2 regions of the Metallibacterium scheffleri genome follow, and region 2 is predicted to be linked to the other one. Evidence: riboswitches for the same ligand, from Rfam matches in the RefSeq annotation. Region 2 holds a riboswitch; the other holds the start of a gene.
What was found. Region 2 has a riboswitch for cobalamin ahead of Mschef_RS03925 (ribonucleoside-diphosphate reductase subunit alpha). Riboswitches for the same ligand answer to the same signal wherever they lie in the genome.
Positions count from the first base shown of each region.

Region 1 (14,646 bases), 850 kb from region 2:
GCATACGATCCCTACGTGATGCTGCGCGATGCCTACTTGCAGCGCCGCAATTACCTGATCTATCACGGCAATCCGCCGACCAGCCTGCTGGAGAATTTCAACGGCAGCGGTGCCGGCGACAGCAATGATCATGCTGCCGGCGAATCGGATATGGAAGCGTTGCTGGCGCGGCAGCGCGCCTATGATCGAGCCCACGCCGCGCAGCCGGCACGCGCTGCGCCGACGCCAGCCTCCTCGGCACCGCCCGCAGCTCCTGCACCGATCGCTCCGCCGCCGCCCGCAGGCTCAGTGGCGCCGGCGCACGCCGCGAGCGTGGCGCCCGCCGCCAGCAGCGCACGTGCTCAGGGGTCATTGATTCTCACGCCAGCGCCAGCGACCAGCGCTGGCGCTGGCGGCTGAGCGGGGGCGAATCTGCTGTTGACGCCACGGCGGCTCAGGCTGCCGCGGGCGTGACTTCCTGCAGCAGTCCATCAACGCCGCTGACCTGGGCCAAGGCATGCAGGCTTTCGGGTAGCGCGGACAAGACCAGCATGCGTCCGGCGCGCTCGCTCTGCGCGCGCCACGCCAATAGGCAAGCCAGCGTGGCACTGTCGGCTTGGCCGAGCGCGCTCAGATCGATGCGCACGATGCCCGCGACGAGGCGCGTGCTGATCGCGCGATACGCCGCGGCGGCATTGGCGAAATCGAGCCGCCCGGAAAGCCGCAAGGCATCGCCATCGACGCTGACTTCGAGTCCGGCGACGCTCACCCCTGCGCGCCCTGCTTCTTCATGCTGTCGATGGCCTTGCCACCTTCGCTCTGCAGGCGCGTGATCAGCGCATCGAGGCTGCTGTGGCGGATTTCCTCACCGACCTGACCGCGATAGCTGGCGATGTAGGAAATGCCCTCGATGACCACATCGAATGCTTTCCACTGGCCATCGGCAGCACGGCGGAACACGTAGTTCACCGCGATCTTCTTGCCATTGTCGAGGGTGACCTCGGAGCGCACCAGCGCGCGGTGGCCGTCATCGCTGGTGCCGCGCGACGGCAGGATGGTGACGCGACCCTCGCGATAGTCGATCAGGCCATCGGCATAGCGGTCGATCAGCGCATCATAAAATGCCTTCTGGAAGCGATTGATCTGTTCCGGCGTGGCGGTGCGTGCATAGCGCCCCAGCACCAGGATCGCGGCGTAGCTGGTATCGAAATGCGGCAACAGCACCGAATTGATCAAGGCGACCAATTTGGACTTGTCTTTCTTGTATTCCGCCCGGTGCCCCTTGAGCGCAGCGCCCATTTTGTCGGCGATCTGCTGCACGATCTGCTGCGGCGTCTGCACCGCGACCGGCGTGGCGGCTGCGGGAGCTGGCGCGCCCTGCGCCTGCGCGCCGATGGGCAGTGCGGCGGTACCAAGGGCCAGTGCCACGGCGATCGCCAAGGCAGTGAACTTACGGGCGGGGCGAATTGCTTTCATGGGCGTGTTTCCGTGCGCGGAGTGGGACATCACTTGCTGCTGCCGGAGGCGGACTTGCTGCCGCCGCTGGTGAGGAACTTGCCGATCAGATCCTCCAGTTGCAGCGCCGACTGCGTGTTGGCGATGACACTGCCATTCTTGAGATTGTCCGGCGAGCCACCCGGCGAAAGCGAGATGAACTGATCACCCAGCAAGCCGCTGGTCATGATCTTGGCGTAGGAATCGGCGGGGATCTGGTTGTAGCGATCGGCGATCGCCAGCGTCACCTTGGCGTCGAGGCTTTTCTGGTCCAGCGTGATCGACTTGACCGTGCCGATGCGCACGCCGGCCATCTTGACCGGCGCGCGGTCCTTGAGCCCGCCGACGCTGGTGAACTCGGCGGTGACGTCGTAGCTGGGGCCGCTGTCGAAATTGACCAAGGACGTGGTCTGCGTGGCCAGATAGGCCAGCGCGGCGAAGCCGAGGAGGATGAACAGGCCGGTGCCGGCTGCATAGGAACGACGAGGATTCATGGCGAGGTCTCGGTGATCACATCAGAAAGGCGGTCATGACGAAATCCAGCGCCAGGATGGCGATGGAGCTGGTGACCACGGTGCGCGTGGTGGCATTGGCCACGCCTTCACTGGTTGGCGGCGCGGTGTAACCCTGGTACACGGCGATCAGGCTGATCAGCGCACCAAACGCCAGCGCCTTCCATTCGCCATTGATCACATCGGTCCACACGCTCACATTGGAGGTCATGTTGGACCAGAACGTGCCGTTGTCGATGCCCAGCCAGGTCACGCCGATCAGGTGCCCGCCGAAGATGCCCATCAGATTGAACACTGCCACCAGCAACGGCATGGCGATCACCCCGGCAAGGAAACGCGGCGAGGCGACAAAGGCCAGTGGATCGACCGCCATCATCTCCATCGCCGAAAGCTGGTCGGTGGCGCGCATCAGCCCCACCTCGGCGGTGATCGCGGTGCCGGCGCGGCCAGCGAACAGCAGCGCGGTCACCACCGGGCCCAACTCGCGGTAGAGCGACAAGGCGATCACCGTGCCCAGCGCCGAGGTGCCGCCGAAAATCGACAGCGTGTAGTACAGCTGCAGCGACAGCACCATGCCCACGAACAGGCCGCTGATCATGATGATGATCAGGCTCTTGGCACCGACGAACCAGAGCTGTCGCAGCAGTTCGCGCGGATAAGTCAGCCCGCGCGGCAATGCCGCCAGCAGACCCAGCAGGAACCAGCCAGTGCGGCCGATGTCGGCCAGGCCATCCACCAGGGGATCGAACAAACGTGCGGCAAATTGCTTCACGGGGCGACTCCGGGGAAACCAAACGCGGACGCCAGCGGCGGCGCCGGATACTGGAACGGCACCGGGCCTTCCAGCGCGCCGCCGAAGAACTGCGCGGTCCACGGTGAATCGCCCTTCGCCAACTCGGCGGGTGTGCCACTGGCCACGCGCTTGCCATTGGCGATCAGATGCACGTGGTCGGCCACCTCGCGCACCGCGGCGAACTCGTGTGCCACCAGCACCGAGGTGATGCCCAGTTCGCGATTGAGCGTGCGGATCAACTTGAGTACTTGATTGAGGGCGATCGGGTCGAGTCCGACGAACGGCTCGTCGTACAGAATCAGCATCGGGTCGAACACGATCGCGCGCGCCAGCGCCACGCGCCGCGCCATCCCGCCGGACAGTTCGCTGGGCATCAACTCGGCGGCGCCGCGCAAACCCACCGCCTGCAGCTTGGTGAGCACCACGTTGCGGATCAGATCTTCCTGCAGGCGCGTGTGCTGACGCAGTGGAAAGGCCACGTTCTCGAACACGTTGTAATCGCTGAGCAGCGCCGAGTTCTGGAACAGATAGCCGATGCGTTCGCGTAATGCATACAAGCTTTCGCGTGGCAGGCGCGCGACATCCTGGCCATCGACCAGCACGGCACCGTCAGCGCCGCGCATCTGCCCGGTGATGTGCTTGAGCAAGGTGGTCTTGCCGGTGCCGCTGGGGCCCATGATCGCGGTAATGCGTCCGCGCGCGATGTCCAGATCGAGCGCGTCGAAGACCTTTTTGCCGCCGAGCACGGTGGTCAGGCCACGCACCTGCACCAGTGGCGCGGCGGCGGAATCAACGGAGGCGTGGGTCATGACAGGCATCAGCAGGGCAACCTAACCGAGAAGGAGCGGCAGCGCCATGCGCGGCGCGGCGGGATTCATGCGGATTCCAGCAGTTCGTGCAGCAAGTCAGCGTGAAGCCTGCGCGCGCGCAGGCTGCGCAGACGCTCGGCGCGCACGATCGCGCGCAGGTCGTCCAGCGCCTGTTCGAAGCGGTCATTGACCACCAGGTAATCGAATTCGGTGGCGTGCAATATTTCCTCGCGCGAGCCGGCCAGACGCCGCGCGATGATGTCGGCGCTGTCGGTGGCGCGCGCGCGCAAGCGGCGTTCCAGCTCGGCACGCGCAGGCGGCAGGATGAACACGCTGGCCGCTTCAGGCATGCGCGCGCGCACCTGGCGCGCACCCTGCCAGTCGATCTCGAGGATCACGCCGCGTCCCGCATCGAGCGCGGCCATGATCGGTGCGCGCGCAGTGCCATAACCGTTGCCGTGGACCTCGGCGTGTTCCAGAAACGCATCGGCGCCGACGCTGGCATCGAACTCGGCGCGGCTGACGAAGTGATAGTGCCGGCCCTCGCCCTCGCCCGGTCGTGGTGCGCGCGTCGTGTGCGAGATCGACAATTGCATGTCCGTCTCGCGCGCCAGCAACGCGTTGACCAGCGTGGACTTGCCCGCGCCCGAAGGCGCCGCAACGATCAGCAGCACGCCGCTCATGCGGACGTCCCGCTGCAATCCAGCGACCGCGCTGGCGCGCACTCACTCAATGTTCTGCACCTGCTCGCGCACCTGCTCGATCAGCACCTTCAACTCGATGCTGGCGTTGCTGGTACGCACATCCACCGATTTCGAGCCCAGCGTATTGGCCTCGCGGTTGAACTCCTGCAGCAGGAAATCCAGGCGCCGGCCGACCGGTTCGTCCAGGGCCAGCACGCGGCGCGCCTCGGCCAGATGCACATCGAGGCGATCGAGCTCCTCGTCCACGTCCATGCGCAACAGTTGCGCGACCAGCTCCTTCTCGATGCGCTGCGGCTCGCTGGCGTCGCGCAATTCGGCCAGCAAGCTGTCGATGCGCGTGCGCTGGCGGGTGCGGATGTCGGGCATCAGCGCGCGTACCGCAGCGACCTGCGCGGCGATGGCATCAAGCCGCTCCAGCATGGTCTGCGCGAGACGCGCGCCCTCGCGCTGACGCGCATCAAGCAAACCATCCAGCGCCTGATCCAGCAGCGCCAGCACGGCCTGGGTCAACGCCAGCTGATCCGGCTCGCGCGTTTCGATCACGCCCGGCATGCGCAGCAGTTCGCTGAAATCCACCAGCAGGTCGGGGAAGCGCGCCGACATGTGCATGGACAAATCCGCGAGCTGCTTCAGATACGGCTCGTTGAGGCGCAATTCGGGCGGCGCCTGGAGCGCGCCACGCAGGCGCAGGGTCAAGTCCAGCTTGCCGCGCGCGATGCGCTGGGTGGCGCGTTCGCGCAGCGCGCCTTCCTGCGCGCGCAGCTCGTCGGGCAGGCGCAGGCCAAGTTCCAGATAACGATGGTTGACACCGCGCAGTTCCACGGCCACGCGTCCCAGCGGGGTCTCGCCTTCTACCTGGGCATAGGCGGTCATGCTGCGAATCATGCGCGTTCCGGCGGCGACGAAAGGGGTCAATGGTAAGCTCGTTGACCCCGGATTCCCAAATGCGCCCCATGAGCCCAGTGCCCCGACCCAGTGGCCGCGATGCCGACGCCCTGCGCACGCTGCGCTTTGAACGCGGTTACACGCGCCACGCCGAGGGTGCGGTGCTGGTGAGCATGGGCGACACTCGCGTGCTGTGCACCGCCAGCGTCGAGGAGCGCATCCCGGCGTGGCTGCGCGGCAAGGGCGAGGGCTGGGTCACCGCCGAGTACGGCATGCTGCCGCGCGCCACGCACGAGCGCTCCCAGCGCGAGGCCGCGCGCGGCCAGCAGGGTGGGCGCACGCAGGAAATCCAGCGCCTGATCGGACGCAGCCTGCGCGCCTGCGTCGACCGCCAGGCGCTGGGCGAGCGCGTCATCACCCTGGATTGCGACGTGCTGCAGGCCGATGGCGGCACACGCTGCGCGGCGATCAGCGGCGCCTGGGTGGCGCTGGTCGATGCAATCACCGCGCTGCGCAAGCGCGGCACGCTCAAGCGCGATCCGCTGCACGGCGCGGTCGCGGCGGTGTCGGTGGGCCTGTGGCGCGGCCTGCCGGTGCTGGACCTGGATTACACCGAGGACAGCGCCTGCGATACCGACATGAACGTGGTGATGAACGACGCCGGCGGCATCATCGAGATTCAGGGCACCGCCGAGGGCCATGCCTTCCGTCGCGCCGAACTCGACGCCATGCTCGCGCTGGCCGACACCGGCATCGCGCAGATCATCGCCGCGCAGCGCGCCGCGCTGGCGCATGCGCTGCCATGACCCACTGCGGCCGCCAGCGCCGGGCGCGCGCGGCCTGCATTTCCACGCAGTGCCAAGGCACGGGTGCCGTGGCATCGCCACCATATCCCCGGACATGCATGGCAACGCCCGGGGCCTGATCGAGCCACGCGCATGAAGGTCGTACTCGCCAGCAGCAATCCCGGCAAACTCGCCGAGTTCGACGCGCTGTTGCGCGGCAGCGGCATCATGCTGGTCGCGCAGTCGTCACTGGGCATCGGCGACGCCGAGGAAACCGGCCTGAGCTTCGTCGAAAACGCCCTGCTCAAGGCACGCCACGCGGCGCGCGCCAGCGGCCTGCCGGCGCTGGCCGACGACTCGGGGCTGTGCGTCGATGCCTTGGGCGGCGCGCCCGGCACCCACTCCGCGCGCTACGCCGGTCGCCACGGCGACAGCGCGGCCAACATCGCGCGCCTGCTGGATGCGCTGCGCGACGTGCCGCACGCGGGACGCGGCGCGCAGTTCGTATGCGTGCTGGCGCTGGTGCGTCACGCCGACGACCCGCTGCCGCTGCTGGGCGAAGGCCGCTGGAACGGTCGCATCCTTGACGCGCCGCGCGGTGTGCATGGCTTCGGCTACGACCCGGTGTTCCTGGACAGCGCGCTCGACTGCTCCGCCGCCGAGCTGGACGAGGCACTGAAAAACCGCATCAGCCATCGCGCGCGCGCCCTGACCGCGCTGCGCGCGCAATGGCCGCCACACAGCACGCCGTGAACCGCGCCATTCCGCTGGGGCTGTACGTGCACCTGCCGTGGTGCGTGCGCAAGTGTCCGTACTGCGACTTCAACAGCCATGCACCGCGCGGCACGCCACTGTTCGAGGCTTATGTCGATGCGCTGTTGGCAGATCTCGATGCCGATCTGCGCGATGCCGGCGAAACGCTGCACGCGCGCCGCATCGAGACGATTTTTTTCGGCGGCGGCACGCCCAGCCTGTTTCCCGATGTCGCCATCGCGCGCCTGATGGATGGGCTGCGCGCACGCCTGGACGTCTCCGACGCTGCCGAAATCACACTGGAGGCCAATCCGGGAACCATCGAACACGGACGCTTCGCCGCTTACCGCGCCGCCGGCATCAACCGCCTGTCGCTGGGCGCGCAATCCTTCGCCGATGCGCAGCTCGAAGCGCTGGGCCGCATCCATCGTCACGGCGAAATCCACATCGCCATGGCAGAGGCGCGCGCCGCCGGATTCAACAACATCAACCTCGACCTGATGTACGCGCTGCCCGGGCAGACGCTGGACACGGCGCTGGACGACATCGAACAGGCACTGGCGCTGGCGCCCACGCACCTCTCGCACTATCAGCTCACGCTGGAGCCGGGTACGCCGTTCGCGCGCACGCCACCGCCACTGCCTGACGGCGACGCCGCCTGGCGCATGCAGGAGGCCGGTCAGGCGCGGCTGGCCACGGCGGGCTTCGTGCAGTACGAAGTCTCGGCATATGCGCACGACGGACAGCAGGCACGCCACAACCGCAACTACTGGACCTTCGGCGACTATCTCGGCATCGGCGCCGGCGCGCACGCCAAGCTCAGCTTTGCCGATGGCCGCATCGAGCGCCGGGCCAAGCGCAAGAATCCCGTGCTGTACATGGCGCACGCGCGCGACGCCGGACGTCTCGAATCCAGCGGCGGGATCGCGCGCGCGGAGTTGCCGTTCGAATTCATGCTCAACGTGCTGCGCTTGAACGAAGGCGTCGCGGCGGACAGCTTCAGCGCGCGCACCGGGCTGACGCTGGAGACCATCGCCGCGCCGCTGCAGCGCGCGCGTGCGGACGGTCTGCTGGTGGACGACACGCGCGTGCTGCGCGCCACGCCGCTGGGCCTGCGCTATCTCAACGACCTGCTGCAGCGCTTCCTGCCGTGAGCACGGACTGGATCGTGCTGCATTGCCCCTACTGCGGCGAGCGCTTCGAGGCACCGGTGGAAGCCGACTACGACGCAGCCCAGGTGATCGACTGCACGGTGTGTTGCCGGCCGATCCACCTGCTTGCGCGCGATGGTGGCTACGCCACGCAGCGCGACGATGACGCCTGAGGGCCGCCGCGCATCGCCTGCCTGACAGCACCCGCGCCGGCGCGTACACTGCGCGGCTTCGAGGTGTCCCGCGCGGCAGCAAGCGCCGTGCGGGGTGAAACGGGAAGCCGGTTTGATGCCGGCGCTGCCCCCGCAACGGTAAGCAGGTCAACGTCGATCCAGCAGCCACTGCGCGCGAGCGCGGGAAGGCGATCGACAGCGGAGTGATCCGCGCCCGCGAGCCCGGAGACCGGCCTCGATCGCGCCGCGCGGACATCATCCACGCGTGGCGCGTATCCAGGCGTCGCGGCGGGCGGCGGCCGCGCGCCGTGGCCCGGTTCGCGTGCCTCCACTGCTACCCGCCTGATCCGCGGGTGAGCGTTCGGAGTCATTGCCCATGTCCAGCAAGTCCCTGCTCGTCGCCAGCCTCGCGCTGGCGTTGTCACCCTGCGCGACACGCGCCGCCACGCCGGCCGCTGCCGGCAGCGTCGCGCCTCTGCCCGAGATCGTCGTCACCGCCGCGCGCATGGCGCAGACCGTGGATGCCAGCCTCGCCGATGTCAGCGTGATCACGCGCGCCGAGATCAGCGCCAGCGGCGCGCCCGATCTCATCGACCTGCTGCGCCGCGAGGCCGGCGTGGACGTGGCGCGCACCGGCGGACCGGGGTCGCAGACCTCGGTATTCATGCGCGGCACCAACTCCAACCAGGTGCTGGTGCTGGTCGATGGCGTGCGCGTGGCCTCGGCCAACACCGGCAGCTTCGCCTGGGAACAGCTTCCGCTGGACGCGATCCAGCGCATCGAGATCGTGCGCGGACCGCGCGCCGCGCAGTGGGGCGCGGATGCCATCGGCGGCGTCATCCAGATTTTCACGCGCAAGCTCGATGGCCCGCATCTCGCCATGCGCGGCGGCAGTTACGGCGATTACGGTGGCAGCGCCGGTTACGGCCAGTGGGGCGACCACGGTGGCGCCAGTGTCATCGTCGGCGCGCGCCATGTGCTTGGATTTCCGGCCACCAATCCGCAGAACTATGCCTACAGCCCGCAGCCCGACGGCTACAGCAACCAGAACCTCGCCGCGCAGGGCGCCTGGCGCATCGGCACGCAGACGCTGTCCGGCAGCGTGCTGCGCTCGGATGCCAATGTCGATTTCAACCAGGGTGCCTCGCAGGTGATCGAGCAGGCCGCCGGCGTGAACCTGGACGGCGCGCTGACACCCACGCTGCGCCAGCACATCAGCCTCGGCTACGACCGCGAGGATCTGGACACGCCGGCCTATCAAAGCCTCGCGCTCAGCCGCCGCCAACAGGCCGGCTATCAACTCGACTGGACTTTCCTGCCCGGCCAGCAACTGCTGGGCGGCGTCGACTGGATGCACGAGCGCGGCATCAGCCGCGACACAAGTACCAACACCGATGTCTACGCGCAGAGCCGCAACAATCTGGGCGTCTACGCCGGCTGGTACGGACAGGCGCAACGCTGGAATTGGCAACTGGCCGCGCGCCACGACCGCAATAGCCTGTTCGGCGGCGTCACCACCGGCTCGGCCGCGGCCGGATACACACTCAACGACTGGGCGCGCGTCGAGGCCAGTTTCGGCCAGGGCTTCGACAGCCCCAGCTTCAGCGACCAGTTCTCGCCGCCGTACTTCGGCTACTACGCCGGCAATCCCGACCTGCGCCCGGAGCGCTCACACAGCAGCGAGATCGACCTGCTGCTGCATCCGCTGGATGACCTGCACGTCAAGCTCGCCGCCTATCGCACGCGCGTGAACGACCTGATCAGCTTCGCCGGCGTCAATAACCAGGCGATCAACATCGACCGCGCCAAGATGGACGGCCTCGAGTTGACCAGCACCTGGACGGCCGGGGCGTGGACCACGCGTTTCTCCAGCAGCTTCGACGATGCGCGCGATGCCAGCACCGGCGCACGCCTGCTGCGACGTCCGCTACGCAAGGCCGATCTGGGCCTCGACCGCCGCTTCGGCGAGCGTTTCAGCGCCGGCGTGGAACTGTTCGCCGCCAGCAACAGCATCGACTACGGCAACGTCACCCTCGGCGGCTACAGCCTGATCAACGCGCACTTCGACTGGAAACTCGCTCACGGCCTGGCTGTGCACGTGTTCCTGCAGAACCTGGCCGATCGCGACTACAGCCTCGCCTACGGTTACAACACGCCGGGCCGCTCGGGCTGGCTGACGCTGAGCTGGAACGGGGCTGATTGAAGCGCAGGACCGGGCATCCCGCCGCGGCCTTCGGTGTAAACAAGCGTGACCACGCGGCGCGCAGCCGGCTTCTGGCTGGCTGCACGCCCCGGCTCGCGCTATAAAGGCAGGACGGATCACGAGGGGTACTCGATGGCGTTGCCCGTAGACAGGCGCCGGCAGACGCGCAAGCGTGCGGGAGTGGCGCGCATCGCCGAACGCGCGGACATCTCCGCGCGCGTGCGCGGCGTGCTCGAGGAGCTCAGCAATGCACTCAATGCGCGCTTCGAGCCGGCCCTGCGTGGTGCCTTGAATGATCTGGAGCAGCAGTTGTTCAAGCTGGCCGAGCAGGCGCGCAACAACGCCGAGCAGGAACTGGCCTACGCCAGCCTGCGCGAGGTCAAGCGCGGCCGCGCTGACATCGGCCCGCGCTTCGCCGCCGCCATCGAATCCGACCTCGCCAGCTTCGACCGCGAGCCGGAGCCCGTCCCCGCCAGCAGCACCGGTCCCAAGCTGGAGCTGATGCAGGAACACGTGTTCGAGGAAGACCTCGCACTGCGCGAAATCGCCAGCCGCGCCGAGGTGCGCGCCAGCGAACAACTGTACGAACTCGGCCACCGTTTCGCGGTACTGGCCGCACTGCCTGTATTCGAGTCCGAACGCGTACCAGCTGGCCCGCAGCGTGTGCTGCAGGCATTGCGCGGCGCGGTGGCCGAGCTGGATCTGCCCACCGCGCATCGCGTGCTGGGCTGGCGCCTGTTCGAAAAGCGCGCGCTGGGCGAAGCCGCGCCGTTTTACGCCGAGATCAATGATCTGCTGATCGCGCGCCGCATCCTGCCCAACCTGATCGTCTATCGCCACAGCCGCGGCGCCAGCGAAGCCGGCGCGAGTGCCTCGGCCGACGCACCCGCGGCACCGACCGCAGCACCGCCAGCACCTGCTGGGGCAGCAAGTGGTGCCATTGGACATGCAGTGCGTGCAGGCGGCGGGGCGGCGCAAGGTGAGCCCATGCAAGGCGGCGGCTACGGCTACGCTGCCGCCGGCCCGGCACCGGAGCACGGCGGTCTGGCCGGTCATGGCGGACTGGGTGGCGCCGTTGGCCAGCACAGCCTGCCCGCCGATGCAGCGGGCAGTGACGAGATGCCCCTGTTCGATACCTTGCGCGAACTGCTGGCGCAGCGTCGACGCATGACCGGACAGGTCGACGAAAGCGGTGACGGCCCCGACGCCAGCCGCGAACAAGTACAAGCGGCATTGCAGGCACTGCAGGCGCGTCCGCCCGCCACGGGCGGCAAGCCCGGCGCCAGCACGCAACGCCTGCGCCAGGATCTGCAGGGCCAGTTGCGGCGCTACAGCAAGGACGGCAAGACCCCACAATTGGCGCCCGTGCAGCGCGATACCGTCGACCTGGTCTCGATGCTGTTCGACAACTTGCAGCGCGAAGTGCGCATGGGCGGCGCTGCGCAGCGTTTCCTCGGCAAGCTGCAAGTACCGCTGCTGCGCACCGCGCTGGACGATCCCGCGTTCTTCTCGCAGCGCAACCACCCGGCGCGCAAACTGCTGAATACGGTCACCGAAACCGCCGCCTACTGGGTGGACAGCGCCGATGGCGAGGCCGACCCCTCGCTGGTGCAGAAGATGCAGACGGTGACCGAGCGCCTGCTGCACGACTACGACGGCGACTCGGGCCTTTACGTGCACCTGCTCACGGATCTCGAGCGCCACATGCAAACCCTGGCGCGCCGTGCCGAGATGAGCGAGCGCCGCCACGTCGAAGCCGCGCAGGGCCGCGATCGCCTGGACGCGGCGCGTGCGCGCGCCGAGGAAATCATCGCCCAGCGCCTGGTCGGCACGCGCCCGTCCAGCCTGGTGCGCACCCTGCTGGAGCAGGCCTGGACCGACGCCCTTACGCTGGCCATCGTGCGTCATGGCGAGGACAGCGACGTGTTTCGCGAGCGCATCGCCACGGTCGAGGCGCTGCTGCAGCGCAATCCCGGCGACGACATCGGCAAATTGCAGACCGAGGTCCAGCATGGATTGCAACAGGTCGGCCTGCACACACCCGATGCCGAGGCCATCGCGCGCAAGGTGCTGGACCAGCCGGTGATCGATTTCAGCGGCGAACCGGTGTCGCAAACCGAGCTGGCGCTCAAGCTCAAGCAACGCCAACGCCTGGGCGATGACGCGGGCGAGGCTGCCAGCAGGCCAGTGGATGCCCCGCTGAATGCCGAGGAACAGCGCATGCTGGAGCGCCTCAAGAGCATCCCCTTTGGCAGCTGGTTCGAATTCCAGCGCAACCAGCAGGGTGACATCGTGCGCCGCAAGCTGGCCTGGTTCTCACCGGTCACCGGACGCTGCCTGTTCGTCAATCAGCGCGGCCAGCGCGCCGAGGAACGCACGCTGGCGCGGCTGGCGCGCGACATGGTGCGCGGGCAGATTCGTCTGGTCGTGGAAACCCAGACCAGCCTGGTCGATCGCGCCTGGAGCAGCATCGTCGAGACACTGAAGAAATTCACCGGACGCGGCCCCGAGCCGGTCCCCGCCGGAGCCCCGGCATGAATGACAATCGGCGCGCGCCGCGCAAGCCGATCAGTGGTGTGGTGCTGGTCGAGAACAGCCTCAACGGCGCCGCGCTGGGACGCATCGGCAACCTGTCCAACACCGGGCTGATGCTGATCGCACCCAGGCGATTGCGCGAGAATGCGCTGTTCCAGATCAGCTTCACCCTGCCCGGCAGCGACAGCCGCACGCATGCGCTGGAGATCGGCGTGCATGAACAATGGACGTCCACGGCGGTGACACCTGGGCAATTCTGGATTGGCCTGCGCATCATCGACATCAGCGACGCCGACCAGGGCGTGTTGGACCACTGGTTGAAGCAGCCGGAGTACGCGCTGCGGTAGTTCCGCACCGGACCCGCACGCATGCGCGATTGATGCTGCGCGGCTTGCCCGGCGCGCGGCAAGCGGCAACACTGCGCAGGTTCCGTCGCCAACGAGTCCCGCCATGAGTGCCGCCCTCGCCTCGCTCTACGCCCAACATCTGGATCAGGTGATCCACGACAGCGATGCCGCGCTGGCCGCCAGCGGCCACGACAGCTTGCTGATCGCCGCCGGCACGCCGCGGCTGCGCTTTCTCGACGATCAGGCGCCGCCGTTCGTGGCTAGCCCGCATTTCCTGCACTGGCTGCCGCTGACCGATGCGCCGGGCTCATGGATCGTGCATGTCCCCGGTCGCAGGCCACGGCTGATCTTCCTGCAGCCACGCGATTACTGGCACGTGGTGCCGGACACACCACAAGGGTACTGGGTGGAACACTTCGATATCGTCACCGTGGCCGATGAAAACGCCGCGCGACTGGAGCTTGAACGCAGCCTCGGTGAGCACAGCGCCGTGCTCGGCGAGGATGGCGCGGCGGGCAGCGATATCGCACCCAACAATCCACCCGCGCTGCTGGCGCGGCTGCACTGGACGCGCGCCTGCAAGACCGCCTACGAGATCACCCTGATGCGCGCGGCCAGCCGCATCGGCACGCGCGGACACCTGGCTGCGGCGCGTGCGTTCGCCGCCGGCGCCAGCGAATTCGAGATCCACCTCGCCTACCTCGCCGCCAGCGGACAGACCGAAGCCGAACTGCCTTACGCCAACATCATCGGCCTGAACACGCACGGCGCGGTGCTGCACTACACGCGCTTCGAGCGCGCGCGACCGGATGCACGGCGCAGCCTGCTGATCGATGCCGGCGGCCAATATGCAGGCTACGCCAGCGACATCACCCGCACTTACGCGGCCGAGCCGCATGGCGACTTCGCCGCGCTGGTCGCCACGCTGGAGGAGATGCAGCAGATCCTGTGCCTGGACGTGCGCGCCGGCCAGCCATATCCCGAGTTGCACCTCGAGGCGCATCGCCTGCTGGGCGGCGTGCTCGCCGCGCACGGCCTGGTGCGCTGCTCGGCCGAGGCCGCGTTTGCGCAAGGCATCACGCGCACATTTTTGCCGCACGGACTCGGCCACTTGCTGGGTCTGCAGGTACATGACATCGGCGGCCAGCAGAGCACACCCGAGGGCGGACGCACACCACCGCCACCGGAACACCCGTACCTGCGCCTGACGCGCACGCTGGAGCCGGGCATGGTGGTCACCATCGAGCCCGGCCTGTATTTCATCCCGATGCTGCTGGATGCGCTGCGCGCCACGCCAGCCGGCAGCGATGTGGACTGGGCGCGTGTCGAGACCTTCATGCCTTGCGGCGGCATCCGCATCGAGGACGACGTGTTGTGCACCGCGGATGATCCGCACAACCTCACCCGCGAAGCCTTCGCGGCGCTGGCGTAAGCAACCGCTGCGAACGGCTCTGCTCAGCGCGCCCTGCGTTGCAGGTACTGCGCCACCGGCACGCGCTCGCGGATGCGCCCGGCGGCCATCA
Region 1 covers NZ_LDOS01000001.1:22,257-36,902, forward strand. The annotation lists gene Mschef_RS00105 (MlaA family lipoprotein) at 1-399, shown strand, start outside; gene Mschef_RS00110 (STAS domain-containing protein) at 434-748, opposite strand; gene Mschef_RS00115 (MlaC/ttg2D family ABC transporter substrate-binding protein) at 745-1,455, opposite strand; gene mlaD (outer membrane lipid asymmetry maintenance protein MlaD) at 1,485-1,967, opposite strand; gene mlaE (lipid asymmetry maintenance ABC transporter permease subunit MlaE) at 1,984-2,757, opposite strand; gene Mschef_RS00130 (ABC transporter ATP-binding protein) at 2,754-3,587, opposite strand; gene gmk (guanylate kinase) at 3,653-4,270, opposite strand; gene Mschef_RS00140 (YicC/YloC family endoribonuclease) at 4,313-5,176, opposite strand; gene rph (ribonuclease PH) at 5,245-5,982, shown strand; gene rdgB (RdgB/HAM1 family non-canonical purine NTP pyrophosphatase) at 6,115-6,714, shown strand; gene hemW (radical SAM family heme chaperone HemW) at 6,690-7,868, shown strand; gene Mschef_RS00160 (zinc ribbon domain-containing protein) at 7,865-8,038, shown strand; cobalamin riboswitch at 8,083-8,290, shown strand; gene Mschef_RS00165 (TonB-dependent receptor domain-containing protein) at 8,415-10,241, shown strand; gene Mschef_RS00170 (DUF1631 family protein) at 10,374-12,779, shown strand; gene Mschef_RS00175 (PilZ domain-containing protein) at 12,776-13,123, shown strand; gene pepQ (Xaa-Pro dipeptidase) at 13,227-14,555, shown strand; gene cydC (thiol reductant ABC exporter subunit CydC) at 14,579-14,646, opposite strand, start outside.
Region 1: it holds a riboswitch for cobalamin, as region 2 does, so the genes downstream of both, Mschef_RS00165 (TonB-dependent receptor domain-containing protein) here and Mschef_RS03925 (ribonucleoside-diphosphate reductase subunit alpha) in region 2, are expected to answer to the same signal.

Region 2 (14,646 bases):
GAGCATGGCGCGCGCCGCGCCGGGAAGCGGCAGGCGTCATCGAAGACGAAGACTTAGAACGTATCCGTAAATAGGTGAACTCCTGTTCCGAGCCGCAGGCTGCGCGGCACCGGAGCAACTGGCGAGTTGGGCCCCGGGTCGTAACGGATGCGTTCTGGCAGCAGGTTGAGCCGCTGGTTCCGCAGCGGGTGATGTCGCCGGACAAGGTGTATCAGCGCAGACTTGGCGCTGGGCGGCCACTGAAGCCGCCGCTCAGATGTTCGAAGCCACCGTGTACGCGCTACGCGCGGGTTGTCAGTGGAAAGCCCTGCCCAAGGAGCGATTTGGAAGCGCCAACGTCGTGCGCAAGCGCTACCTGGAATGGGAGCAAGCAGGGTTCTTCGAGGCGCTGTGGGAAGCAGATCGGGCCGAATACGACGAGATGCAGGGTATCGCGTGGCGATGCCAGCGCGTGGATGGCGCGATGAAGAAGGCGCCGCTGGCTCAGGAATCGGTCGGTCCGAACCCGACGGATCGGGGGGTGAATGGGAGCAAACGCCACCTGTGGGTAGACGGCCGTGGCGTTCGATTTGTGCCATGGCCAGGATGTACATACCATGGACATGCCAAGCCAAATGAGGTTGACCGTGAACGCCGCCATCGAACGCATCGTGGTGCAGGCCACCACACAAGAAAAACGCGCCATAGTCGCCAAGGCCAAGAAGCTCGACATGACCGTCTCGGAGCTGATGCGCAGCGGTGCGCATGCGTACCTGCCGGCCGACGCCGACCTCGTCGCCCTGGCCGGGGCGGCTCAGGCTTCCGCCCGGCGCTCCATGGCCGCGATGGATGAGGCATTTGCGCGCATTGCTGCGAGCAACGCGCGCATCGAGGCGATGGAAGCGGCCGCCAAGGCACCGGCATCCCGTCGCAGTCACACGCCGTAATGGGCGGCGCACAGACGATCTGGAGTGCGCTCACCACGATCATCCAGATGGAGGGGCGGGTGACGCAGCAGGCGCAGTTACTGACCGCGCAACAAGCCAGGATCGAGACCCTCACCGAGCGCGTCATTCGCCTCGAAGCGCAGATGGAGATGCTGCTGATCGGCGCCGGCGCCAAGTCGCCGAGCAAGCGACTGAGGTGACTGTTGCCGCGCGTTTGAAACAATCGCGCCGTGACCTCGATGTCCTGACCCGCCTTGCTCCACCCGCAGCACTTTCGCCGACCCTGACGGGATCCGTTCGCGGAGCGCACCCACATTCGAGGGTCACCCGCCAACAAGCGAGGATCAGTCCCGGCATCGAAGCAGCATCGCGCTCCTGGTTGCGCTGGGTATTCGCATCCCAGAACTCGGGTCAGATTCTAGGTGTGCGCAGGAAAGTGGAAGCCTATGAGCAAGCTCTGGCCATCGATGTGCCGTGTCACAGTGACCATTACTCAAATTTGCGTCGGGCAACCATCGACTGTCCCAGCGCTGTCCCAAAAGTGTCCCAGCCCACCCCTTGGCCTGAAAATCTGTCACATGGCCATAGGTCAACCGGGCCTGAAAGAAGTCCAAACAAAAGAGCAACAGCGGCAGGCGGCAGGCGGCAGGACTCTCGATTGTTGCGGGGTCTAGATCTCAGCCCCTTTAAAGTCAAAGCAGGCCGGCTGACCGGCCGAAGCCCGCTTTGACCAATGTCATGTGGCGCGCCCGGAGGGATTCGAACCCCCGACCACTGCCTTCGGAGGGCAGTACTCTATCCAGCTGAGCTACGGGCGCGCGAGTGCGGATTTTGACATGGATCGCGCAGGTCGTGGCGTGCCGTTGCATGCCGTGTACATCGGGTGCGGACGCGTGGTCCGGGAGCCGCACGTATGGCGCCGGTGGGTGAAAACCGCCACTGGCTTGAGCGAGCACGGAGCTTGGCTATACTTCACCGATTGGCTGCCCCGGCAGGCAGGCTCCCTTCAGGATTGAGCAGAGGTATACCCGTGAGCGGACCGATCAGCCCATCCGACAAGCGTTTTCTGCGGCAGTTTTCGACCGTCCTCACCATTCTCCTGCTGGTAGCGCTCGGCCTGATTGCGCTGGCTGCATACATCTACGATCGCATGCCGCAGCCTACCGATCCGGCGTTGCAGCAACAGGTGGATGCGCGCATCGCGCCGGTCGGCGCCGTGTATGCCGGCGCCGCCGGGGCGGCGGCGATGCAGGCGGCGCAGGCCGCGGCGAACAAGGCTGCGGCGTCCCAGGTGGCTTATGGCGGCACGCTCGACGGCCATGTCATCTTCAACCATCTGTGCACGACCTGTCATACCGCCGGCGTAGCGGGTGCGCCGGTCATCGGCAACAAGGCGATGTGGGGTCCGCGCATCGCGCAGGGCATCCACGTCCTGGTGCAGCACGCGATTCACGGTTACCACGGCCCGGATGGCAATTTCATGCCGCCCAAGGGCGGCAATCCTGCATTGACCGATGCCCAGATCGAAGCCACGGTGAAGTGGATGGTGGCGCAGGTCAAATAAGCCATCTGCCGCACCCGACGCTGCATGCCGTACCACGCCGCGGCGCATGCACGACCCATCACGTGCCAAGTCGTCCCGCCGTCGAGACATGCCTCATGAACGCACCTCCTCTCGCAGCACTGCCGGCGCATTTCCCTGATGTCGCAGGCCGCCATGCGCTGGCCGGACCGGCCGGCAGAATCGAGGTGGCCGTGGATCGGCCTGAAGCCGAACTGGCGCGGCGCGGCACGGCGATCATCTGTCATCCGCACCCGCTGCAGGGCGGCAGCATGAGCAACAAGGTGGTGACCATGCTGGCGCGCACGCTGCGCGAATCCGGCTTGGCCACGGTGCGTTTCAACTTTCGCGGCGTCGGTGAATCGGAAGGCGGTTACGACGAAGGCCAGGGAGAAGGCGCCGATCTGGTCGCCGTGGCCGACTGGGTGCGCCAGGCGCAACCGGGCGATGCATTGTGGCTGGCGGGCTTCTCGTTCGGCAGCTACATCAGCATCGCGCACGCCCGCCAGCTCGATGCCGCAGCGTTGATCAGCGTGGCGCCGCCGGTCGGACACTGGCCTTTCGATGCGCTGGCGCTGCCGGGCTGCCCGTGGCTGGTGGTGCAGGGCGAGGATGACGAGGTGGTCGAGCCGCAAGCCGTATTCGATTTTGTCGAGCAGCTGGAAAGCAAACCAGTGCTGATCCGCATGCCGGAAACCGGACATTTCTTTCACCGTCGCCTGATGGACTTGCGCGGTGCGGTGCGCCACGCGATTCGCGGCTGGCTGCCGCCGTTGCGCGAGGTGGCGTGAGCGCAGCGCCGAATCTCGTGCTGCCCAGCGCGGGTTACGCCGCGGGCGTCGCCACTGGGCACTGGCAGGATGACTCCGCGCAGCGCGCCGTGCTGCTGGCTTTCGATCGCCTGCATGCGGAGTTGAGCCTGCAGTTCGCGACGCCGCCGGGTTTGCTGCAGCGCCTGGGCCAGCATTGGCGCGTCGGGTCGGCGCCGGCGCCGCTGCGCGGTCTGTATTTGTGGGGGCGCGTCGGGCGCGGCAAGACCTTTCTGATGGATCTGTTCTACGAAGGTTTGCCCGCGGGCAAGGCCGAGCGCTGGCATTTCCACCGCTTCATGGGCATGGTGCACGACGAATTGACGCGTCTGCAGGGCATGCCCGATCCACTGCTGCACATCGGCGCGCGCATCGGTTTGCGCATCCGCGTGCTGTGCCTGGACGAGTTTCAGGTCAGCGACATCGGTGACGCCATGATTCTGGCTGAACTGCTGCGCGGCCTCTTTGCCGCGGGCGTGACCCTGGTGACCACGTCCAACGCGCCGCCCGCCGCGTTGTATCGCGAGGGTTTGCAGCGCGCGCGCTTCGTGCCGGCGATTGAACTTCTGCAGCAGCATTGCGTGGTCGTGGAACTGGCCAGCGCACAGGACTGGCGTTTGCGCGCGCTCAAGCAGGCGCCGGCCTGGTTGACGCCGCTGAACGCGCGCAGCGAGCAGCATCTCGAGCAGGTCTTCCAGCGCCTGGCGCACGGTGCGCAAGCCGAGTGCGGCGGCTGGATCGAGGTGCAGGGGCGCAAAATCGAATGCAAGCGCCGCGCCGCGCAGGTGATCTGGTTCGATTTCGAGGCGCTGTGCGGCGAGCAACGCGCGGTGGCCGATTACATCGAGATCGGCCGCGCACATGATGCGGTGCTGGTCTCGGCGGTGCCGCAATTCAATGTCGATCACGAGGATCCGGCCTTGCGCTTCGTGCAGTTGGTCGACGAGTTCTACGATCGTCAGGTCAAGCTGGTGTGCAGTGCCGCCGTGCCGATCATCGAGCTGTACGAAGGCGAGCGCCTGCGCGCCGAATTCGCGCGCACCGAGAGCCGCCTGATCGAGATGCAGAGCGAGGACTACCTGGCGCGCGAGCACAACCCCTGAAACGGCGCCGCGCCGAGCGCGCCTGAACCGGTATCCGCGCGGCTGCGCGGTGCCGTGCCGGGGCGCGTAGGCTTGCGTGCATGGCCTTCTTGCACCTTGCGTCGGCATTGATCACCAGCATCCCCCCGCGGCTCGATGCTGGCCTCGCCGCGGGGGTGCTCGGGCTGCACATCCTGATCATTGCGTTCAACATCGCCGGTCTGGTTATGGTGCCGCTGGGCATCTGGCGCGGCTGGCGCTGGGTGCGCGAACCGCTGTGGCGCAGCTTGCACCTGCTGGCGCTGGCCGTTGTGGCGCTGCAGGCGGTGCTTGGGCGCGCGTGTTTCCTGACGGTGTGGCAGGACGATCTGCAACACGCCGCGGCGCATACACCACTGATCCAGAAGTGGGTCGACTCGCTGATCTACTGGCCGCTGCCCATGGCGTTTTTCACTATGGTGTATGTGCTGGTGTTCGTGTACGTAGCGCTGCTGTGGTGGTGCTGGCCGCCGCGACGGGACTGGCGGAATCTTGGCAGTGCCGCGGGCAAGAAACCCAAGATGTTGGGTTGACCGCGTCACTCAAGCACACTATCTTGCGGTTGTCGGTGTCTGCGCTCTCGTCAGGAGCGCAGCTCAAAAGGGAATCCGGTGCGACTCCGGAGCTGCCCCGCAGCGGTCAGCGGAAACGAACCCCGCCACCAGGCACTGGGATGCGCATCCCGGGAAGCGGCGGGCAGTAGGCGACGGCGCTGCCGTCACGTCCGCGAGCCCGAAGACCTGCCGACACATCGGGCCACGGGCCCGGTGCGTGTCGCAGGCTATGCGATGCCCACCGGGGATGCTCGCGGTGCCGGTGCGGGTGGCCGCCTCCGCGGGGAGGACGGTCGCAGACGCGGCGCGCAAGCGTCCGCTGCGATCGTGCTCCGTTGTTCCACCCACGGCCCTGCGCGCGGGCGCAGGTCATGCCCATTTTGCCGTCGGGGAATCCCATGCAATTGCAGGACACGCAAACCGCCGCCATGCAGACGGCCGCTCAGACATTTTCACTCACGCCGCCGCACGCGCCGGCGGGCATGCGCGTGACCAAGCGCAACGGCACCCACGAGGCTGTAGACCTCGGCAAGATCGTGCGCGCGGTAACCCGCGCGGCGCAGGGCCTGCACGCGGTCGAGCCGCTGCAGGTGGCGCTGAAGACCATCGGCGGCTTGTACGACGGCGCGACCACGCGCGAGCTGGACGAACTGTCGATCCGCACGGCCGCCGCGCTCACCGCCGAGGAGCCTGAATACGGCCAGCTTGCCGCACGCCTGCTGGCGCAGGTAATCGAGAAAGAGGTGCGCGGGCAGGACATCCAGTCGTTCTCGCAGGCCATCACGCGCGGCGCGCAGTTGGGCCTGATCAACACGCGGTTGAGCGGCTTCAGCACAGCCAACGCGCGCAAGCTGGACGACGCCATCGACGTGGCCGCCAGCGCGCGCTTCGAGTATTTCGGCCTGCGCACGCTGTACGACCGTTACCTGCTGCGTCATCCGGAAACGCGCCAGGTGCTGGAGACGCCGCAGTACTTTTTCATGCGCATCGCCTGCGCTCTGGGTGGCGGCGACATGGCCGAGTCGCTGCAGTTGTATCGCGCGCTGGCTGATCTCGATTACCTGCCCAGCTCGCCCACCCTGTTCAACGCCGGCACCACGCACGAGCAGATGTCCTCGTGCTACCTGCTGGACTCGCCCGAGGATTCGCTGGAAGGCATCTACGCGCGTTACAGCGACGTCGCCCGGCTGAGCAAGTTCGCCGGCGGCATCGGCCTCGGCTACAGCCGCGTGCGCGCGCAGGGATCCTTGATCCGCGGCACCAACGGCAAGTCCAACGGCATCGTGCCGTGGCTGAAGACGCTGGATGCCTCGGTGGCCGCGGTCAATCAGGGCGGGCGCCGCAAGGGCGCGTGCTGCGTGTACCTGGAGCCGTGGCACGCCGACATCGAGGACTTCCTCGAGCTGCGCGACAACACCGGCGACGAGGCGCGGCGCACGCACAACCTCAACCTCGCCAACTGGATCCCGGACTTGTTCATGCAGCGCGTCGAACAGGACGCCGCGTGGTCGCTGTTCGATCCGCAGCAGGTACCGCAACTGGTGGATCTGTGGGGCGAGGCGTTCACCCGCGCCTACGAGGAAGCCGAGGCGCGTGGCCTGGCCAAGCGCACCCTGCCGGCGCGCGCGCTGTACGCGCGCATGCTGAAGACCTTGGCCGAGACCGGCAACGGCTGGTTCACCTTCAAGGACCGCAGCAACGCCACCTGCAACCAGACCGCCGTGAGCGGCAACGTGGTGCATCTGTCCAACCTGTGCACCGAAATCCTCGAAGTGAATACCGAGGCCGAAACCGCGGTGTGCAACCTGGCCTCGATCAACCTCGCCCGGCATCTGGGCGAGGATGGTTTCGATTTCGACAAGTTGGCCGTGACCGTGCGTTTGGCGGTGCGTCAGCTCGACCGCGTGATCGATCTCAACTACTACCCGATCCCCGGCACCCAGCGCAGCAATGCGCGCTGGCGTCCGGTGGGCCTGGGCGTGATGGGTCTGCAGGACGTTTTTTTCAGGCTGCGCCTGCCGTTCGACAGTGCCGCGGCGCTGGCGCTGTCCATGCGCATCAGCGCGGAGATCTATTTCCATGCGCTGGACACGTCGTGCGACCTGGCTGCGCAGCTTGGCGCGCACGCGGCCTTCGCCGACACCCGGGCCGCACGCGGCGAGCTGCAGTTCGACTACTGGCCCGAGGCGCAGCCGCACGACCCCGCGCGCTGGGACGCGTTGCGCGCGCGTATCCGCGCGCACGGTCTGCGCAACAGCCTGCTCGTCGCCATCGCACCCACCGCCACCATCGCCTCGATCGCCGGCTGCTACGAATGCATCGAGCCGCAGGTGAGCAACCTGTTCAAGCGCGAGACGCTGTCCGGCGATTTCCTGGTTATCAACCGCTACCTGGTGGATGAGCTCAAGCAGCTTGGCCAGTGGACGCCGGCGATGCGCGAAGCGATCAAGCGCGCCGAGGGTTCGATCCAGGCCATCGGCGAGATCCCCGAGCCGCTGCGGCAGGTCTACCGCACGGTGTGGGAGCTGCCGCAGAAGGCGCTGATCGAGCTGGCCGCCGCGCGTGGCGCTTACGTCGACCAAAGCCAGTCGCTCAACCTGTTCATGGCCACGCCCAACCTCGGGCAGATGTCGTCGATGTACATGTACGCGTGGAAACGCGGCCTCAAAACCACCTACTACCTGCGTTCGCGCCCGGCCACGCGCATCGCGCAGACCACGGTGAGCAGCAACGCGCCGAGCCAGGCCGTGGCCTGTTCGCTGGAAAACCCGGAGCACTGCGATGCCTGCCAATGAGTCCGTCCCGATGACAACGTCGCCGATCACGTCCGTGCCGGCCACCGCCGCCGCGCCGCGCCTGCTCGATCCCGGCTTCGCGCTGACCCTGCGGCCGCTGCGCTATCCGGCGTTCTACGAGATGTACCGCGCCGCGATCCGCAACACCTGGAGCGTCGAGGAAGTCGATTTTTCCAGCGACGTGACCGACCTGCGCCAGCGCATGAGCCCGGCCGAGCGCCACCTGGTCGAGCGTCTGGTGGCGTTCTTCGCCACCGGCGACTCGATCGTTTCCAACAACCTCGTGCTGAATCTGTACACGCACATCAACGCCCCCGAGGCGCGCATGTACCTCTCGCGCCAGCTCTACGAGGAAGCGCTGCACGTGCAGTTCTACCTGACCCTGCTGGACACCTATCTGCCCGATGCGCCGGCGCGCCAGGCCGCCTTTGCCGCGGTCGAGAACATTCCCTCGATCGCGCACAAGGCCGCGTTCTGCTTTCGCTGGATGGATTCGGTGCAGGGCCTGCGGCGCCTGGATACGCAGGCCCAGCGGCGCCAGTTCCTGCTCAACGTGATCTGCTTCGCCACCTGCATCGAGGGCCTGTTTTTTTTCGCCGCTTTCGCCTACGTGTACTTCCTGCGCGCGCGCGGCCTGCTGCATGGCCTGGCCGGCGGCACCAACTGGGTGTTCCGCGACGAGTCCTGCCACATGGCCTTCGCCTTCGAGGTGATCGCCACGGTGCGCGGCGAGCAGCCCGAGCTGTTCGATGCCACACTCGAAGCGGATGTGCGCACCATGCTGGCCGAGGCCATCGACTGCGAAGCGCAGTTCGCCGCCGATGTGCTGTCCGGCGGCGTGGCGGGTCTGGCGCCGGCGCAGATGCGCGAGTACCTGCAGTATGTGGCCGACCAGCGCCTGCGCCAGCTGGGCTATGCGGCGCAATACGGCACCGCCAATCCGTTCGCCTTCATGGACCTGCAGGACGTGCAGGAGCTGACCAATTTCTTCGAGCGCCGCGTATCCTCGTATCAGGTCGGCGTCAGTGGCGAAGTGGTCTTCGATGCCGCCTTCTGAGGCGACCCGCGCCGGGATGGTTTGGCGCATCTCGCCAACGTCCCCGGCACGCGGTTCGGCGGCCACGCGTTAGCGTGGATGGACAACGCCGCGGCATTGCCGCCGTGTGTCGGACAGAGCCTCGGATCGAGCGCGGGTGATGGACACGCCCGCAACACGCGAGCCTGAACGAGCCGGTCACGCGCTTGCAACTATCGCGTGCGCAGAGTGTCAAAAATAATTCTGCGACTGTCGATTGATCCTGCGATTGATCCTGATTGCCTCGTTCCGAGCGCAGCATCCGGTCGCGCGTGATGGAGTACGCCATGTCCGATGTCATCGATCAACTGTGCATCAACACCCTGCGTTTCCTGGCACTCGATGCCGTGCAAAAGGCCGACAGCGGCCATCCCGGCATGCCGCTGGGCGCCGCACCGATGGCTTACGTGCTGTGGACACGCTGGCTCAAGCACAACCCTGCCGATCCGCACTGGTTCGACCGTGACCGCTTCGTGCTCTCGGCAGGCCATGGCTCGGCGCTGCTGTACGGCCTGCTGCATCTGAGCGGCTACGCACTCGGTCTCGAGGATCTCAAGCAGTTCCGGCAATGGGGCAGCAGGACGCCAGGCCATCCCGAACGCGGCCACACGCCCGGTGTCGAGGTAACCACCGGACCGCTCGGCCAGGGCATCGCCAACGCTGTCGGCATGGCCATCGCCGAGGCGCATCTGGCGGCCTGCTACAACCGCGACGGACACACGCCGATCGATCACCACACCTATGCCCTCGTCGGTGACGGCGACCTGATGGAAGGCGTCTCCGCCGAGGCCGCGTCGCTGGCCGGACACCTGCGCCTGGGCAAGCTCATCTGCCTGTACGACGACAACCACGTGACGCTTGCAGCGGGCACCGCCATCAGCTTCAGCGAGGATCGCCTGGCGCGCTTCGCGGCCTATGGCTGGCATGTGCAGCAGGTCGCGGACGGCAACGACCTCGCCGCCATCGACGCCGCGCTGCAGGCGGCGCATGCGGATACCGCGCGGCCCTCGCTGATCGCGGTGCGCACGCATATTGGCTACGGCTCGCCCGAGCAGGACAGCTTCAAGGCGCATGGCGCGCCGCTGAGCGAGGACGATGTGCGCCGCACCAAGCAGGCGCTGGGCTGGCCGCTGCAGCCGACGTTCGAGATTCCCGATGTCGCGCTGCAGACCTGGCGCCAGGCGCTGACCCGCGGTCGCGAGTCACAGGTGGCGTGGGACCGTGATTTCGCGGCTTACCTCGCCGCGCAGCCGCAGCTGGGCGCCGAGCTCCAGCGCCGCATCGCCGGCACGCTGCCGGCGGGCTGGGATGACGCGCTGCCGCAGTTCGCGGCGGACGCGCGCGGCATCGCCACGCGTGTCGCCTCGGGCAAGGTGCTCAACGCGCTGGCGGCGAAATTGCCCGAGTTGTTCGGTGGTTCCGCCGATCTGGATCCATCGACCAAGACCGCGCTGCTGGGCATGGGCGATTTCAACCCGCCCGCCGATCCCGGCACCGACCTGCAAGGCTCGGACAAGGCCGGCTGGAGCCACGCCGGGCGCAATCTGCACTTTGGCGTGCGCGAGCATGCCATGGGCGCCATCGCCAACGGCATGGCCGCGCATGGCGCGATGCTGCCGTTCACCGCGACCTTCCTGATCTTCTCCGATTACATGCGTCCGCCGCTGCGCCTGGCCGCGTTGATGCGCTTGCACGCGCTGTTCGTGTTCACCCATGACAGCCTCGCGGTGGGTGAGGACGGGCCCACGCACGAGCCGGTGGAACAACTGGCCAACCTGCGCGCGGTGCCGGGCCTGGTCGTGATCCGCCCCGGCGATGCCAACGAAAGCGCCGAGGCCTGGCGCACCGCCGTGGCGCTGCGCGATCAGCCGGTGGCGCTGGTGTTCACACGCCAGGATCTGCCGGTGCTCGATCGCACGCGCTACGCGAGTGCAGCCGGCCTGCGCCAGGGCGCCTACGTGCTGCGCGAGGCCACCGCCGGCGCGCCGCAGTTGATCCTCATCGCCAGCGGCTCCGAGGTGCACCTGATCGTCGCCGCCGCCGAGCGCCTCGAAGCACAAGGCATCGCCACGCGCTGCGTGTCCATGCCCAGCTGGGAGTTGTTCGAGGCGCAGCCGCAAGCCGTGCGCGCGGCGGTGCTGCCGCCTGGCGTGCGCGCGCGGCTGGCCGTGGAAATGGGCGTCGCGCAGGGCTGGTCGCGCTACGTCGGCGACGCCGGCGCGGTGCTCGCGGTGGATCGCTACGGCGCCTCGGCGCCGGCGGCGCGGCTGCTGCAGGAATACGGCTTCACCGTCGACCACGTGTGCCAGCGCGCGCTGGCCCTGCTCGGTCGCTGAACGCCACGCGGTCCATTCGATTCGATCATCCAGGAGAGATTGCCGTGAACGAGATCAGTACCGCACTGGCCCAGGCCGGGCAGAGTTTCTGGCTGGACAACATCACCCGCGCGCTGCTGCGCCAGGGTGGCCTCGCCGCCTATCTCAGGGACGCCGGCATCAGCGGACTCACCTCCAATCCGACCATCTTCGAGCACGCCATCCGCAACAGCAGCGACTACGACGCGGCGATCCGCGCCGCTGGCGACAGCAACGCCGAAGCGGTGTTCTTCGACCTGGCGCTCGACGACCTGCGTGCCGCCGCCGACGTGTTCGCGCCGGTGTATGCGCGCACGAGTGGCGCGGACGGCTGGGTGTCGCTGGAGGTTTCCCCGCTGCTCGCCGACGATGCCGCCACCACCGTCGCCCAAGCGGTGCAACTGCACGAACGCGCGGCGCGGCCCAATCTGTTCATCAAGGTTCCGGGTACGCACGCCGGTGTCGAGGCCATCGAAACGCTGATCCATCGTGGCGTGCCGGTCAACGTCACCCTGCTGTTCGACGCGCGCCAATACCGCGCCGCCGCCGCTGCCTACCTGCGCGGCCTCGAGCACCGCATGGACGCGGGCCTGTCGCTGGACGTGGCCTCGGTGGCCTCGGTGTTCATCAGCCGCTGGGACGTGAAGGTGGCCGACAAGGTGCCTGCCGAGATGCGCAACAAGTTGGGTCTGGCGGTCGCCGCGCAGATCTACCGCGACTATCAGGACGTGCTGGCCTCGGCGCGCATGCAGCGCCTGATGAATCGCGGCGCGCGCCCGCAGCGGCTGCTGTGGGCCAGCACCGGCAGCAAGGACCCCAAGGCCAGCGACACGCTGTACGTGGACAACCTGGTTGCCCCGCTGACGATCAACACCATGCCGGAGAAAACCCTGCGGGCCGCCCTCGACCACGGTCGCCTCGACACCCCGATGGCCACCCACGGCGATGCGTACGCACCGCTGCTGGCGCGCTTCGCCGAACTGGGCTTCGAGGTCGAAGCAGTAGCGAACACCCTGCAAAAAGAGGGTGCGGCCGCATTCGTGGCCTCGTGGCATTCGCTGCTGGACAGCATCACGCAGCGCAAGGGGAAGGCGGCATGAGTACCGCACGTCGCATCGACCCCTGGCAAGCCCTGCAAAAACACCACGCGCGCCTCGACAAACTGCATCTGCGCACGCTGTTCGAGCAGGACCCGCGGCGCGTGCAGCGCTACACGCGCGAAGCCGCCGGCTGGCGCCTGGACTACTCCAAGCACCGTATCGATGCGGCCAGCCTCGACGCCTTGTTTGAACTGGCCCGCGCGGTGCAGCTCGAAGCGCGCCGCGATGCCATGTTCAGCGGCGAAAAGGTCAACTTCACCGAACACCGCGCCGCGCTGCACACCGCGCTGCGCGCGCCGGCCGACGCGGTGATCCTGGTCGATGGCGTCAACGTGGTGCCCGAGGTGCACGCCGTGCTTGCGCAGATGCGCGCGTTCAGTGACGCGGTGCGCAGCGGTGCCTGGCGCGGGCACAGCGGCCGGCCGATCCGCAACATCGTCAACATCGGCATCGGCGGCTCCGATCTGGGCCCGGTGATGGCCCATGAGGCGCTGCGCTGGTATGGCGATCGTCGGCTAGCGCTGCGCTTCGTGTCCAACATCGACGGCACCGATTTCCAGGAAGCCGTGCGCGGCCTGCGCCCCGACGAGACGCTGTTCATCGTCGCTTCCAAGACCTTCACCACGCTGGAGACCATGACCAACGCGCACAGCGCGCGCGACTGGCTGCTGGCTTCATGCGGTGGCGACAAGCGCGCGGTGGCGCGGCATTTCGTGGCGCTGTCCACCAATCTCGACGCGGTCGAGGCCTTCGGCATCGCGCGTGCGAACGCCTTTGCCTTCTGGGACTGGGTGGGCGGTCGCTACTCGATGGACTCCGCGATCGGCCTGTCCACGATGATCGCCATTGGCGCGCCGGCGTTCATGGACATGCTGGCCGGCTTCCACGCCATGGACGAACACTTCCGCCAGGCGCCGCTTGAGCAGAATCTGCCGGTGATTATGGGTCTGCTGAACGTCTGGTACGGCAATTTTTTCGGCAGCGAGACCGTGGCCGTGCTGCCCTACGCGCAATATCTCAAGCGCTTTCCGGCCTACCTGCAGCAGTTGACCATGGAGTCCAACGGCAAGTCGGTGCGGCGCGACGGCAAGCGCGTGGACTACACCACCGGCGCCGTGTTCTGGGGCGAGCCCGGCACCAATGGCCAGCATTCGTTCTACCAGTTGATCCACCAGGGCACGCGCCTGATCCCCTGCGACTTCATCGCATTCGCGCACGCGCTGGAGCCGCTGGGCCGGCATCAGGATCTGCTGCTGGCCAACGTCATCGCACAGGCCGAAGCGCTGGCTTTCGGCAAGAGCGCGGCGCAGGTGCGTGCCGAAGGCGCACCGGCGGCGCTGGTGCCGCACAAGGTGTTCGAGGGCAATCGTCCTTCCAGCCTGTTGCTGGCCGACAAGCTCACCCCCGCTGCGCTGGGCAGCCTGGTGGCGTTGTACGAGCACAGCGTATTCACCCAGGCCTGCGTGTGGGACATCAACCCATTCGACCAGTGGGGCGTGGAACTCGGCAAGCAGCTGGCGCTGCGCGTGGCCGGCGAAATCGAAGCGCCGCGCAAGCGGCTGCAGCACGATGCCTCCACCAATGCGGCGATCCAGTGGTACCGGCAGGCGCGCGGTCACGCTGCGCCGCGCCGCAACGGCCATCACACCCTGGTGCTGGATGTCGGCGGCAGCCACGTCAAGGCCATGATCCAGGGGCACCGCAGCGAGATCAAGATCGTCTCCGGCCCCACGCTGACCCCGCAGCAGATGCTCAAGGATCTGCACAAGGCGCTGCGCGGCGCGGCGTTCGATCGCGTCAGCGTCGGCTTCCCGGCGCCGGTGGTGCACGGGCGCATCCTGCACGAGCCGGCCAACCTCGGCACGGGCTGGGTGAATTTCGATTTCGAGCAGGCCTTTGCCTGCCCGGTGCGCGTGCTCAATGACGCCGCCATGCAGGCGCTGGGCAGCTACGCCGGCGGGCGCATGCTGTTTCTCGGGCTGGGCACCGGCCTCGGTTCGGCGATGATCGTCGATGGCCGTGTCGAGGCCATGGAGCTGGCGCACCTGCCGTATCGCAAGCGCAGCTACGAGTACTACGTCAGCGACGCGTACCGCGAGCAGCACAGGAAGAAGTGGCGCGACAACGTGTTCGAGATCATCGCGCTGCTGCGCAAGGGGCTGCGGCCCGAATACATCGTGCTCGGCGGCGGCAACGTCAAGCATCTGGATGAGCTGCCCGATGGTGTGCGTCGCGGCGACAACGCCAACGCCTTCAGCGGCGGTTTCCGACTCTGGGAGGATCTGGCATGAGCAAGACTTCGGCACGGACCAGCAAGCTGCATCTGGGATTCGTGGGCCTCGGCCGCATGG
Region 2 covers NZ_LDOS01000001.1:871,978-886,623, forward strand. The annotation lists gene Mschef_RS03880 (hypothetical protein) at 1-57, shown strand, start outside; partial or broken gene Mschef_RS03885 (transposase) at 174-565, shown strand; gene Mschef_RS03890 (hypothetical protein) at 627-926, shown strand; gene Mschef_RS03895 (hypothetical protein) at 926-1,126, shown strand; tRNA gene Mschef_RS03900 (tRNA-Arg) at 1,668-1,744, opposite strand; gene Mschef_RS03905 (c-type cytochrome) at 1,969-2,490, shown strand; gene Mschef_RS03910 (alpha/beta hydrolase) at 2,586-3,278, shown strand; gene zapE (cell division protein ZapE) at 3,275-4,399, shown strand; gene Mschef_RS03920 (DUF2784 domain-containing protein) at 4,480-4,950, shown strand; cobalamin riboswitch at 4,967-5,179, shown strand; gene Mschef_RS03925 (ribonucleoside-diphosphate reductase subunit alpha) at 5,400-7,766, shown strand; gene Mschef_RS03930 (ribonucleotide-diphosphate reductase subunit beta) at 7,777-8,823, shown strand; gene tkt (transketolase) at 9,129-11,177, shown strand; gene tal (transaldolase) at 11,222-12,295, shown strand; gene pgi (glucose-6-phosphate isomerase) at 12,292-14,586, shown strand; gene gnd (phosphogluconate dehydrogenase (NAD(+)-dependent, decarboxylating)) at 14,613-14,646, shown strand, end outside.